DNA from 3 places in the Nocardioides sp. Z24_21 genome. Region 2 is predicted to be linked to each of the others. Evidence: predicted binding sites of a transcription regulator. Region 2 holds the regulator's gene; each other region holds the start of a gene.
What was found. Region 2 encodes HrcA, which represses chaperone genes, less so after heat shock. Its sites were predicted from a motif close to TTGGCACTCGNNNNNNNCGAGTGCCAA; they were not measured.
Positions count from the first base shown of each region.

Region 1: groL (chaperonin GroEL) is a predicted target of HrcA. The motif match lies at 1,933-1,959, and genes of this name have one in related genera.
Region 3: groES (co-chaperone GroES) is a predicted target of HrcA. The motif match lies at 1,601-1,627, and genes of this name have one in related genera.

Region 1 is NZ_JBYTTH010000002.1:670,538-673,811, reverse strand. It holds gene groL (chaperonin GroEL) at 142-1,770, opposite strand; gene AC3X7Z_RS09620 (TadE/TadG family type IV pilus assembly protein) at 2,006-3,274, opposite strand, start outside.
Region 2 is NZ_JBYTTH010000005.1:328,976-332,249, reverse strand. It holds gene AC3X7Z_RS17045 (16S rRNA (uracil(1498)-N(3))-methyltransferase) at 1-311, opposite strand, end outside; gene dnaJ (molecular chaperone DnaJ) at 318-1,484, opposite strand; gene hrcA (heat-inducible transcriptional repressor HrcA) at 1,481-2,503, opposite strand; gene AC3X7Z_RS17030 (MBL fold metallo-hydrolase) at 2,589-3,274, shown strand, end outside.
Region 3 is NZ_JBYTTH010000002.1:832,534-835,807, forward strand. It holds gene AC3X7Z_RS10445 (glycoside hydrolase family 3 N-terminal domain-containing protein) at 1-363, shown strand, start outside; gene AC3X7Z_RS10450 (class I SAM-dependent methyltransferase) at 382-1,572, opposite strand; gene groES (co-chaperone GroES) at 1,795-2,088, shown strand; gene groL (chaperonin GroEL) at 2,187-3,274, shown strand, end outside.

The sequences.
Region 1 (3,274 bases), on a different contig from region 2:
GCGGGTGGCCGGGTTCCCCGGCGGGGCTCACAGAGGGTGCCACCTGCGCCGACACGACCGGAGATGGCAGCAGCAGGGCCCCCGCCGGAGCGGGGGCCCTGCTGGTTCTGGCTGGTGGAGCTGGTGGACCTGATCAGTCGATCAGAAGTCCATGCCGCCCATGCCGCCCATGTCGCCGCCGGGCATGGCCGGCGTCTTCTCGGGCTTGTCGGCCACGACGGCCTCGGTGGTGAGGAACAGCGCGGCGATCGACGCGGCGTTCTGCAGCGCCGAGCGGGTGACCTTGGCCGGGTCGATGATGCCCTCGGCGATCATGTCGACGTAGTCACCGGTCGCGGCGTTGAGGCCGTGACCCGCCTCGAGGTTGCGCACCTTCTCGGCGACGACGCCACCCTCGAGACCGGCGTTGACGGCGATCTGCTTGAGCGGGGCCTCGGTCGCCTTGCGGACGATCTCGGCACCGGTCGCCTCGTCGCCGGTGAGCTCGAGCTTGCCGAACGCGATGTCGGCGGCCTGGACGAGCGCCACGCCACCGCCGGCGACGATGCCCTCCTCGACGGCGGCCTTCGCGTTGCGAACGGCGTCCTCGATGCGGTGCTTGCGCTCCTTGAGCTCGACCTCGGTGGCCGCGCCGACCTTGATGACGGCCACGCCGCCGGCCAGCTTGGCGAGGCGCTCCTGGAGCTTCTCGCGGTCGTAGTCGGAGTCGGACTTCTCGATCTCGGCGCGGATCTGGTTGACCCGGCCCTCGATCTGGCCCTGGTCGCCGGCACCCTCGACGATGGTGGTCTCGTCCTTGGTGATGACGACCTTGCGCGCCTGGCCGAGCAGCTCCAGGCCGGCGGACTCGAGCTTGAGGCCGACCTCCTCGGAGATGACCTGGCCACCGGTGAGGATGGCGATGTCCTGCAGCATGGCCTTGCGGCGGTCACCGAAGCCCGGGGCCTTGACGGCCACGGAGCGGAAGGTGCCCTTGATCTTGTTGACCACCAGGGTCGAGAGGGCCTCGCCGTCGACGTCCTCGGCGATGATCAGCAGCGGCTTGCCGGACTGCATGACCTTCTCCAGCAGCGGCAGCAGGTCCTTGACCGTCGACACCTTGGAGTTGGCGATGAGGATGTAGGGGTCCTCCAGCACGGCCTCCATGCGCTCGAGGTCGGTCGCGAAGTAGGCCGAGATGTAGCCCTTGTCGAAGCGCATGCCCTCGGTCAGCTCGAGGTCCAGCCCGAAGGTGTTGGACTCCTCGACGGTGATGACGCCTTCCTTGCCGACCTTGTCCATCGCCTCGGCGATGATCTCGCCGACGGTGGTGTCGGCGGCGGAGATCGAGGCGGTCGAGGCGATCTGCTCCTTGGTCTCGACGTCCTTGGCCATGGCGAGCAGCTGCTCGGACACGGCGGCGACGGCGGCCTCGATGCCCCGCTTGAGGCCCATCGGGTTGGCGCCGGCCGCGACGTTGCGCAGGCCCTCGCGGACCATGGCCTGGGCCAGGACGGTGGCCGTCGTCGTGCCGTCACCGGCGACGTCGTCGGTCTTCTTGGCGACCTCCTTGACCAGCTCGGCGCCGATCTTCTCGTAGGGGTCCTCCAGCTCGATCTCCTTGGCGATCGAGACACCGTCGTTGGTGATCGTGGGGGCGCCCCACTTCTTCTCCAGGACGACGTTGCGGCCCTTGGGGCCGAGGGTGACCTTGACCGCGTCGGCGAGGGTGTTCATTCCTCGCTCGAGGCCGCGGCGGGCCTCCTCGTTGAAAGCAATCAGCTTGGCCATATCGCGTGCGATTCCTATCGACATGAGTCTGTGTGTCGACGCCGGGCGGGCTGCCCGCGACGGACGATCCGCTCCGCCGGCGATCCATTCACGCCGGCTTCTGCGGACCTCAGCGTCACCCAGGTCGTTGTCACTCTCGTGACGAGAGTGCCAACCTCATGTTTAGCACTCGCCCACCGAGAGTGCAAACGCCACCCGGCGGTTGCCGGGTGGCGCTGGCAGGTGTGAGGGTCGGCTACGGCATCCTGATGAGCTTGATGCCGTTGGCCAGCGAGCTGATCGCGGTCGAGAAGATCGGCCCGAGCTCGGATCCCGACACAGCGCAGTAGTAGAAGTCGCCGTCCGAGTTCTCCGTCGTGCGCTCGGCGGGGGTGCTGCAGTCGCTGTTGGCCTGCGAGGGCAGGCCAGTGGCGGGGTGGGGCGAGGCCGCCGCGGCCAGGGCATCGCGGACGTAGGGGGTGACGGTGCTCGACCCACAGCTCGCCGTGTTGGCCTCACCGAAACCCACGGTGATGATGAGTGCCTTCTCCGCCTTCGCCTGAGTGGCGACGTCGGTGGCGTTCTTGCATGCCTGCCGCAGCTGGCTGGCGGACTCGCCGCCCACGCCCATGTCGCCGGCGGTGTTGAGCGACAGCCCGCCCGAGTGGGCGTTGAGGACTTCCTGCGGCTTGCCATCGGTCTCGAAGAGGATGACCTTCTTGACCGTCCCCTCGCGGGTGGATGGCAGCGAACCCAGGTTGTTGGGGTCCTTGCCGAGGAGGTACCGCGCTGCACCCTTCAACGCACTGGCGAGATGGGTGCGGTACTCGACCGGCGAAGAGGTGTTGCTGATGCACTTCACAGCCTTCACGAGCGGGCTGGCGGTGTTGAGCGTGGGCGTCGCCGACGCGGTCAGGTAGTTGTTGCTGAACGGGGTCGCCACCCACTTGCCCTTGACGATCTCCCCCTGGACGAAGGCCTGGTACTGGCTGTTCGTCTCGGAGGACTTCTTCGCCCGGGGGGCTGGCCACGGCTGGGTCAAGCAGTTGTTGTCCGTCCCCACCGACTTGTGCAGCGCGCCGAGCGCGACGTAGTGCATCTGAGGATTCATCGTCTTGAGCGCGTCCTCGATGCCGGTCACCATGGCTCGCCGGTTGGACTCACTCATGGAGAGGGTCCGGTCGGCCAGCACCACGATGTCCATCGGGTTGGGCGACTCCGCACCGCACGACCCCTTGCACGCAGCCGAGGCGACGCTTCCCGTCCGGCCCGAGTCGATGCCCATGACCGGCGCGAACTTGAAGTCGACGGTCTTGTTGTCGCTCACCTGCACCGTGTTGCACGTGATGCCTACCCCGGTGTCGGGGCACGGGATCGCGCAGATCGCCGCGTTGCACCGCATGGCGGGATACTTGACGTAGTTGTACGGGCTCGGTCCCGGATAGCAGGTGCTCGGGATCTGCGCCGTGCTCGGCAGGTACGGAGAGCTACCGGTCGACGCGACGACGCAGAACAGGTTGACCGC
Region 2 (3,274 bases):
CCGACCTCGGTGAGCACCTCGACGGCGAGCTCGCCGCGCTCGCCCTTGGGCAGCGCCTGGACGACGGTGATGGCCGGCTCGGGGCGCTCGTCGTGGGAGACGTCCTCGACAGTGACGGCGAAGACCCGCTTGCCCGTCGACGCAACCGACCCCGTGGCGCAGGTGCCCCGGCCGTCGGTGAGGACGACCCGCTCACCCTCGCGGAGCCGGCGTACGGCGACCGCGTGGTGCGCCTCGTCGCCGCTCACCTCGACGAGCGTGCCGGGCGCTGCTCCGTCCAGCGACTCGACGAGATGGACCGGGAGCGACACCCCGGCTCAGCCCTGGAAGGCGTCGCGGAGCCGGCCGAACATCGACTTGTGCGGCGCCTCGTTCTTGCCGTCGGGCTGCTCCTCGCCGCGGATGGCGGCCAGCTCGCGCAGCAGCTCCTCCTGGCGGGGATCGAGACGGGTGGGGGTCTCCACGGCGATGCTGACGACGAGGTCGCCGCGACCGCCGCGCAGGCTGGGCACGCCGAAGCCGCGGATCACCTGCTCGCTGCCCGACTGCGTGCCGGGACGGATGTCGACGTCGTAGGTCGTCACGGTCTCCGAGGACTCCTCGGACGACGCGGGCAGGTCGGCCTCGAGCAGCGGCAGCGTGAGGTGCGTGCCGAGGGCGGCCGCGGTCATGGGCAGCGAGATCGTGGTGTGCAGGTCGTTGCCGTGACGGGTGAAGGTCGGGTGCGGCTCGACGTGGATCTCGACGTAGAGGTCGCCCGCGGGGCCACCGCCGGGACCGACCTCGCCCTGACCGGTGAGCTGCACGCGCGTGCCGTGGTCGACCCCGGCCGGGATCTTGACCGTCAGCGTGCGCCGGGAGCGGATCCGGCCGTCGCCGGAGCACTCACGGCACGGGTCGGGGATGATCGAGCCGTAGCCGCGGCAGGCCGCGCAGGGGCGCAGGGTGCGGATCTCGCCGAGGAACGAGCGCTGCACGACCGCGACCTCGCCCTGACCGTGGCAGGTCTCGCAGGTGACCGGCTTGGTGCCGGGCGCGGTGCCCTCGCCGTGGCAGGCCTCGCACCGCAGCGCGGTGTCGACCTTGAGGTCGCGGGTCACGCCGAAGGCGGCCTCGGCGAGCTCGACGTCGAGCCGGATCAGCGCGTCCTGGCCGCGCCGGGCGCGCGAGCGCGGGCCGCGGGTCTGCGCGCCGCCTGCGGCACCGCCGCCGAAGAACGCGTCCATGATGTCGGTGAAGCTGAAGCCCTGCCCGGCGCCGAACCCCTGGCTGAACGCGTCGCCGCCGCGGTCGTACGCGGCACGCTTGCCGGGGTCGCTCAGCACCTCGTAGGCGCGCGAGACGTCCTTGAAGCGCTCCTGCGTGGCCGGGTCGGGGTTGACGTCGGGGTGGAGCTGCCGCGCGAGCTTGCGGTAGGCCTTCTTGATGTCGTCGGCGCTCGCGTCGCGCGAGACGCCGAGGATGTCGTAGGGATCCTGGGTCACTGGTTTCCTTCATCGAGGATCCGCGAGACGTAGCGCGCGACCGCGCGCACGGCTGCCATGGATCCGGGGTAGTCCATGCGGGTGGGGCCGACCACGCCGAGGGAGCCGAGGTGCAGCTCCTGCGGGCCGTAGCCGGTGGCCACGACGCTCGTGGCCGCGAGCTCGGAGTAGGGGCCCTCGTGGCCGATGCGCACCGTCAGCGCGTCGACGCCCGACTCCCCGAGCAGCTTGAGCAGCACGACGTGCTCCTCGAGCGCCTCGAGGAGCGGACGGACGGCGGTGTCGAAGTCGCCGTAGCGGGCGAGGTTGGCGGTGCCGCCCACGGCGACCCGCTCGTCGCTGCGGTGGTCGGACATCGCCTCGGTGAGCACGCGCACGATCGCCCGGGCCGAGTCGGCCTGCTCGGGGCGCAGTCCGTCCGGGAGGTCGGCGAGCGCGGCGGCGGCCGCGGCGATCTGCACGCCGGAGCTGGCCTGGTTGACCGCCACGCGGAGCTCGGCGAGGTCGCTGTCCACCTTGGGCTCGTCGAGCTCGACGAGGCGCTGCTCGACCCGGCCGGTGCTCAGGATGAGGATCACCATCACCCGGGTCGGGGTCAGCGACACCAGCTCGATGTGGCGCACGGTCGAGCGGGAGAGGGTGGGGTACTGGACGATGGCGACCTGCCGGGTCAGCTGGCTGAGCAGCCGCACCGAGCGCTGCACCACGTCGTCGAGGTCGACCGCCCCGTCGAGGAGGGTGGCGATCGCGCGCCGCTCGGCTGCGCTCATCGGCTTGAGCGTGGCGAGCCTGTCGACGAAGAGCCGGTAGCCCTTGTCGGTGGGCACCCGCCCGGCGCTGGTGTGGGGCTGGTGGATGTAGCCCTCCTCCTCCAGCGCGGCCATGTCGTTGCGCACCGTGGCCGGTGAGACGCCCAGTCCGTGGCGCTCGACCAGCGCCTTGGACCCGACCGGCTCCTCGGTGGCGACGTAGTCCTCCACGATCGCGCGGAGCACGTCGAGCTTGCGGTCGTCGACCATCTGCTCTCCTCTCGCATCGGATCCGGTTTCTGGCACTCGTTCGCCCTGAGTGCCAAGACTACTCGCACTCCGTAGGCTCGCGCCCATGCCCGACGACACCCCGCGGTTCACCGAGGTCGCCCCGCGCGTGTGGGTCGCGCACTACGACTGGATGCACGTCAACATCACCCTCGTCGGCGGCTCCGACGGCCTGCTGATGGTCGACACCCACGGGTCCACCGCGCAGGCGCGCGTGGTCGCCGACGACGTACGCCGGCTCGGCGCCGGACCGCTCACCGCGCTGGTCAACACCCACGAGCACTGGGACCACCACTTCGGCAACGCGACCATGGTCGAGCAGTTCGGCGACCTGCCCATCCACGCCACCGACTGGGCGGCCGAGCACATGGAGGAGTCGGCGGCCCGCACCTTCGAGAAGTTCGAGCAGGACGCCGACGACCCGCGGCGCGACGAGGTGCTGGCGACCACGCTCCGGCTGCCCACCCGCACCTTCTCCTCCGCCGTCCAGCTCGACCTCGGCGACCGGGCGGTCGAGCTGATCCACCCCGGGCGCGGGCACACCGCCGGCGACCTCGTCGTCCGCGTGCCCGATGCCGACGTGCTGCTGGGCGGCGACCTGGTCGAGGAGTCCGACCCGCCGTTCATCGGCGACGACTCCTGGCCGCTGGAGTGGCCGCTCACGCTCGACCTGGTCCTGGGCCTGATGACCGATGCGACCGTCGTCGTGCCCGGGCACGGCGCGGTGGTGGACAAGGCGTTCGTGCAGGACCA
Region 3 (3,274 bases), on a different contig from region 2:
CGCCCGGAGCGCAGGAAGAAGGAGCGCAAGCCTGCGTTCCGCAAGCGGGTGCGCGCCTGGAAGGCGGCCGAGGCGAAGCGGTCGGAGCGCCTGGCCGCCTGGACCGCACGCGAGGACGCCCGCCTCGCCGCGGGCGCCCAGGTGGGCTTCACCGGCTACCGCGACGCCCCCGTCGACGGGGAGGTCGCGGTGGCCACCGACAGCCCGTGGGTGCTCGGCCGGGTGAGTGCCGCGACGCGCCTGGCCACCTACGGGGACACGCCTGCGGCGATGGAGGCGCTGGTCGACGTGCTGACCGGTGCGCAGCCCGCGAAGGGCCGCCTGCCGGTGACGGTCCAGGGCGTGGCCCGCGACGGCTGCTGAGCGGCGGCTCGAAACGGCTCAGAACGGCTGGACGAGTAGGGCGGTGCCCTGCCCCGACACGCGCGTCAGCACCAGCGTGGCCTCGTTGTCGCCCTTGAGGGCCAGCCGCTTGCGCAGCTCCTCGGGCACCACCTGCACCCCGCGCTTCTTGATCGTCAGCCGGCCGACGCCGCGCGCCTGCAGGGCCGCGCGCAGCGGCTTCTCGCGGTAGGGCAGGTGCTCGACCACCCGGTAGCTGCGCGCGAACGGCGTGTGGAACGAGGCGTCGCTGGTGACGTAGGCGATGTGCCGGTCGACCAGCCCGCCACCGACGCCGGCGGCGACCGCCGTGACCAGGCCGGCGCGGATGACGGCGCCGTCGGGCTCGTAGAGGAAGGCGCCGACCTCGCGGACCTCGGTGCCGGCCTCGCCGTCGGCGGGCGAGTCCTCGACGGTGAGGCTGGCGAGCCCGCCGTCGGCGATCACGGTGGCGCGGCGTCTGGTGGTGGCCAGGTCGGGGGACCACAGCGCGGCCTCCTTGACGTCGCCGGCGTCGCTGACCCACTCCGCCTCCACGCCCGCGGGCACGAGGTCGTGGCCGATGCCGGGCGCCACCTTGACCAGCGCGCGCCGCTGCAGCAGGTCGAGCACCCACGACCAGGGCGGCGTCCACCCCTCGACGTCGAAGACCCGGCCGCGGCCGCCGCGTCGCGCGGGGTCGGCGAACGCGACGTCGAACGCCCGCGGGTCGATCGCGGTGGCGTCGCCCACCTGGACGGCCCCCGGGAGGCCGAGGGCCTCGAGGTTGGCCCGCGCCATCGCCACCCGCACCGGGTCCTGGTCGATGCCGCCCGCGACCAGCCCGGCCCGGGCGAAGGCCAGGAGGTCCCCGCCGATGCCACAGCCCAGGTCGACGACGCTGCCGCCGGGGATCGCGGCGGCGAGCCGGGCGGCCCGGTGGTCGGCGACCCGCGCCCGGGTCGCCTGCTCGAGCGCGTCGGGGGTGAAGAACATGTGGTGTGCGGCGTCGCCGAACTTGGCGACGGCCCGCTCGCGCAGCTGCGCCTGCGTGGTGGCCGCGGCCGCCCGCTCGGGGTCGGGCTCGAGGCGGCGGACGACGCCGGCGACCCGCACCGGGTCGCCCGGGTGGTCGGCCCACGCCTGCGTGGCGGCGGCGAGCAGACGGGCGCCGTCGGGCGTGCGCAACCAGTCCAGCGTCTCGATCTCCACGCCGTCATCCTGTCAGCGGCGGCACCGGCTAGCACTCGAGCGGGCAGAGTGCTAGCGTCTGCGTTGGCACTCTCGCCCTGAGAATGCCAACGCTCGTGAGCCAGGCACGACCCCCGCGACGGCGTGCCGCGGTCCGCGAGCCCACGTCCTGGGAGCCCCGGGCGGAAATCGATCCGGGCTCCTGAAGATCTCTTGTTTTGAGAAAGTGGAGGTTGATCCGAAGTGTCGGTCAACATCAAGCCCCTCGAGGACCGCATCGTCGTCCAGACCCTCGAAGCCGAGCAGACCACCGCCTCCGGCCTGGTCATCCCGGACACCGCCAAGGAGAAGCCCCAGGAGGGCGAGGTCGTGGCGATCGGTCCCGGTCGCATCGACGACAACGGCAACCGCGTCCCGCTCGACGTCGCCGTGGGTGACAAGGTCATCTACAGCAAGTACGGCGGCACCGAGGTCAAGTACGCCGGCCAGGAGTACCTGATCCTGTCTGCGCGCGACATCCTCGCCGTCGTCTCCTGATTCCCCTCGCCCGGCACGTCATGGCTGCCGGTCGCTCCGGCGACCAGCGGCCATGACGTCCGGGCGAACCCCTTTCACCTGTTCCTAGGAGCACAGCAATGCCCAAGATCCTGGAGTTCGACGAGAACGCCCGCCGCGCCCTCGAGCGCGGTGTCGACGCCCTCGCCAACGCCGTCAAGGTGACGCTCGGCCCCAAGGGCCGCTACGTCGTCCTCGACAAGAAGTGGGGCGCCCCCACCATCACCAACGACGGCGTGACCGTCGCTCGCGAGATCGAGCTCGACGACCCGTTCGAGAACCTCGGTGCCCAGCTCACCAAGGAGGTGGCCACCAAGACCAACGACATCGCCGGTGACGGCACCACCACCGCCACCGTCCTGGCCCAGGCCATGGTCCACGAGGGCCTGCGCGCCGTCGCGGCCGGCGCCAACCCGATGGGCCTCAAGCGTGGCATGGACGCCGCGGCCGAGGCCGTCGGCGACGCGCTGCGCGAGGCCGCCCGCGAGGTGGAGACCCGCGAGGACATGGCGTCCGTCGCGACCATCTCCAGCCGCGACAGCCACATCGGCGACCTGCTCGCCCAGGCCTTCGACAAGGTCGGCAAGGACGGCGTGATCACGGTCGAGGAGTCCAACACCATGGGCACCGACCTCGAGTTCACCGAGGGCATGCAGTTCGACAAGGGCTACATCTCGGCCTACTTCGTCACCGACCCGGAGTCGATGGAGACCGTCCTCGACGACCCCTACATCCTTCTCCACCAGGGCAAGATCTCCGCGATCCAGGAGCTGCTCCCGCTGCTGGAGAAGGTCATCGGCACCGGCAAGCCGCTCTTCATCCTCGCCGAGGACGTCGAGGGCGAGGCGCTGTCGACGCTGGTCGTCAACAAGATCCGCGGCACCTTCAACGTCGCCGCGGTGAAGAGCCCGGCCTTCGGCGACCGCCGCAAGGCGATGATGCAGGACATCGCGATCCTGACCGGCGGCCAGGTCGTCGCCCCCGAGGTCGGCCTCAAGCTCGACCAGGTGGGCCTCGAGGTCCTCGGCCAGGCGCGTCGCGTGGTCATCACCAAGGACCACACCACGATCGTCGACGGCGCCGGCGACGGCACCGCTGTCGAGGGCCGCGTCAACCAGATCAAGGCCGAGATCGAGAACACCGACTCCGACTGGGACCGCGAGAAGCT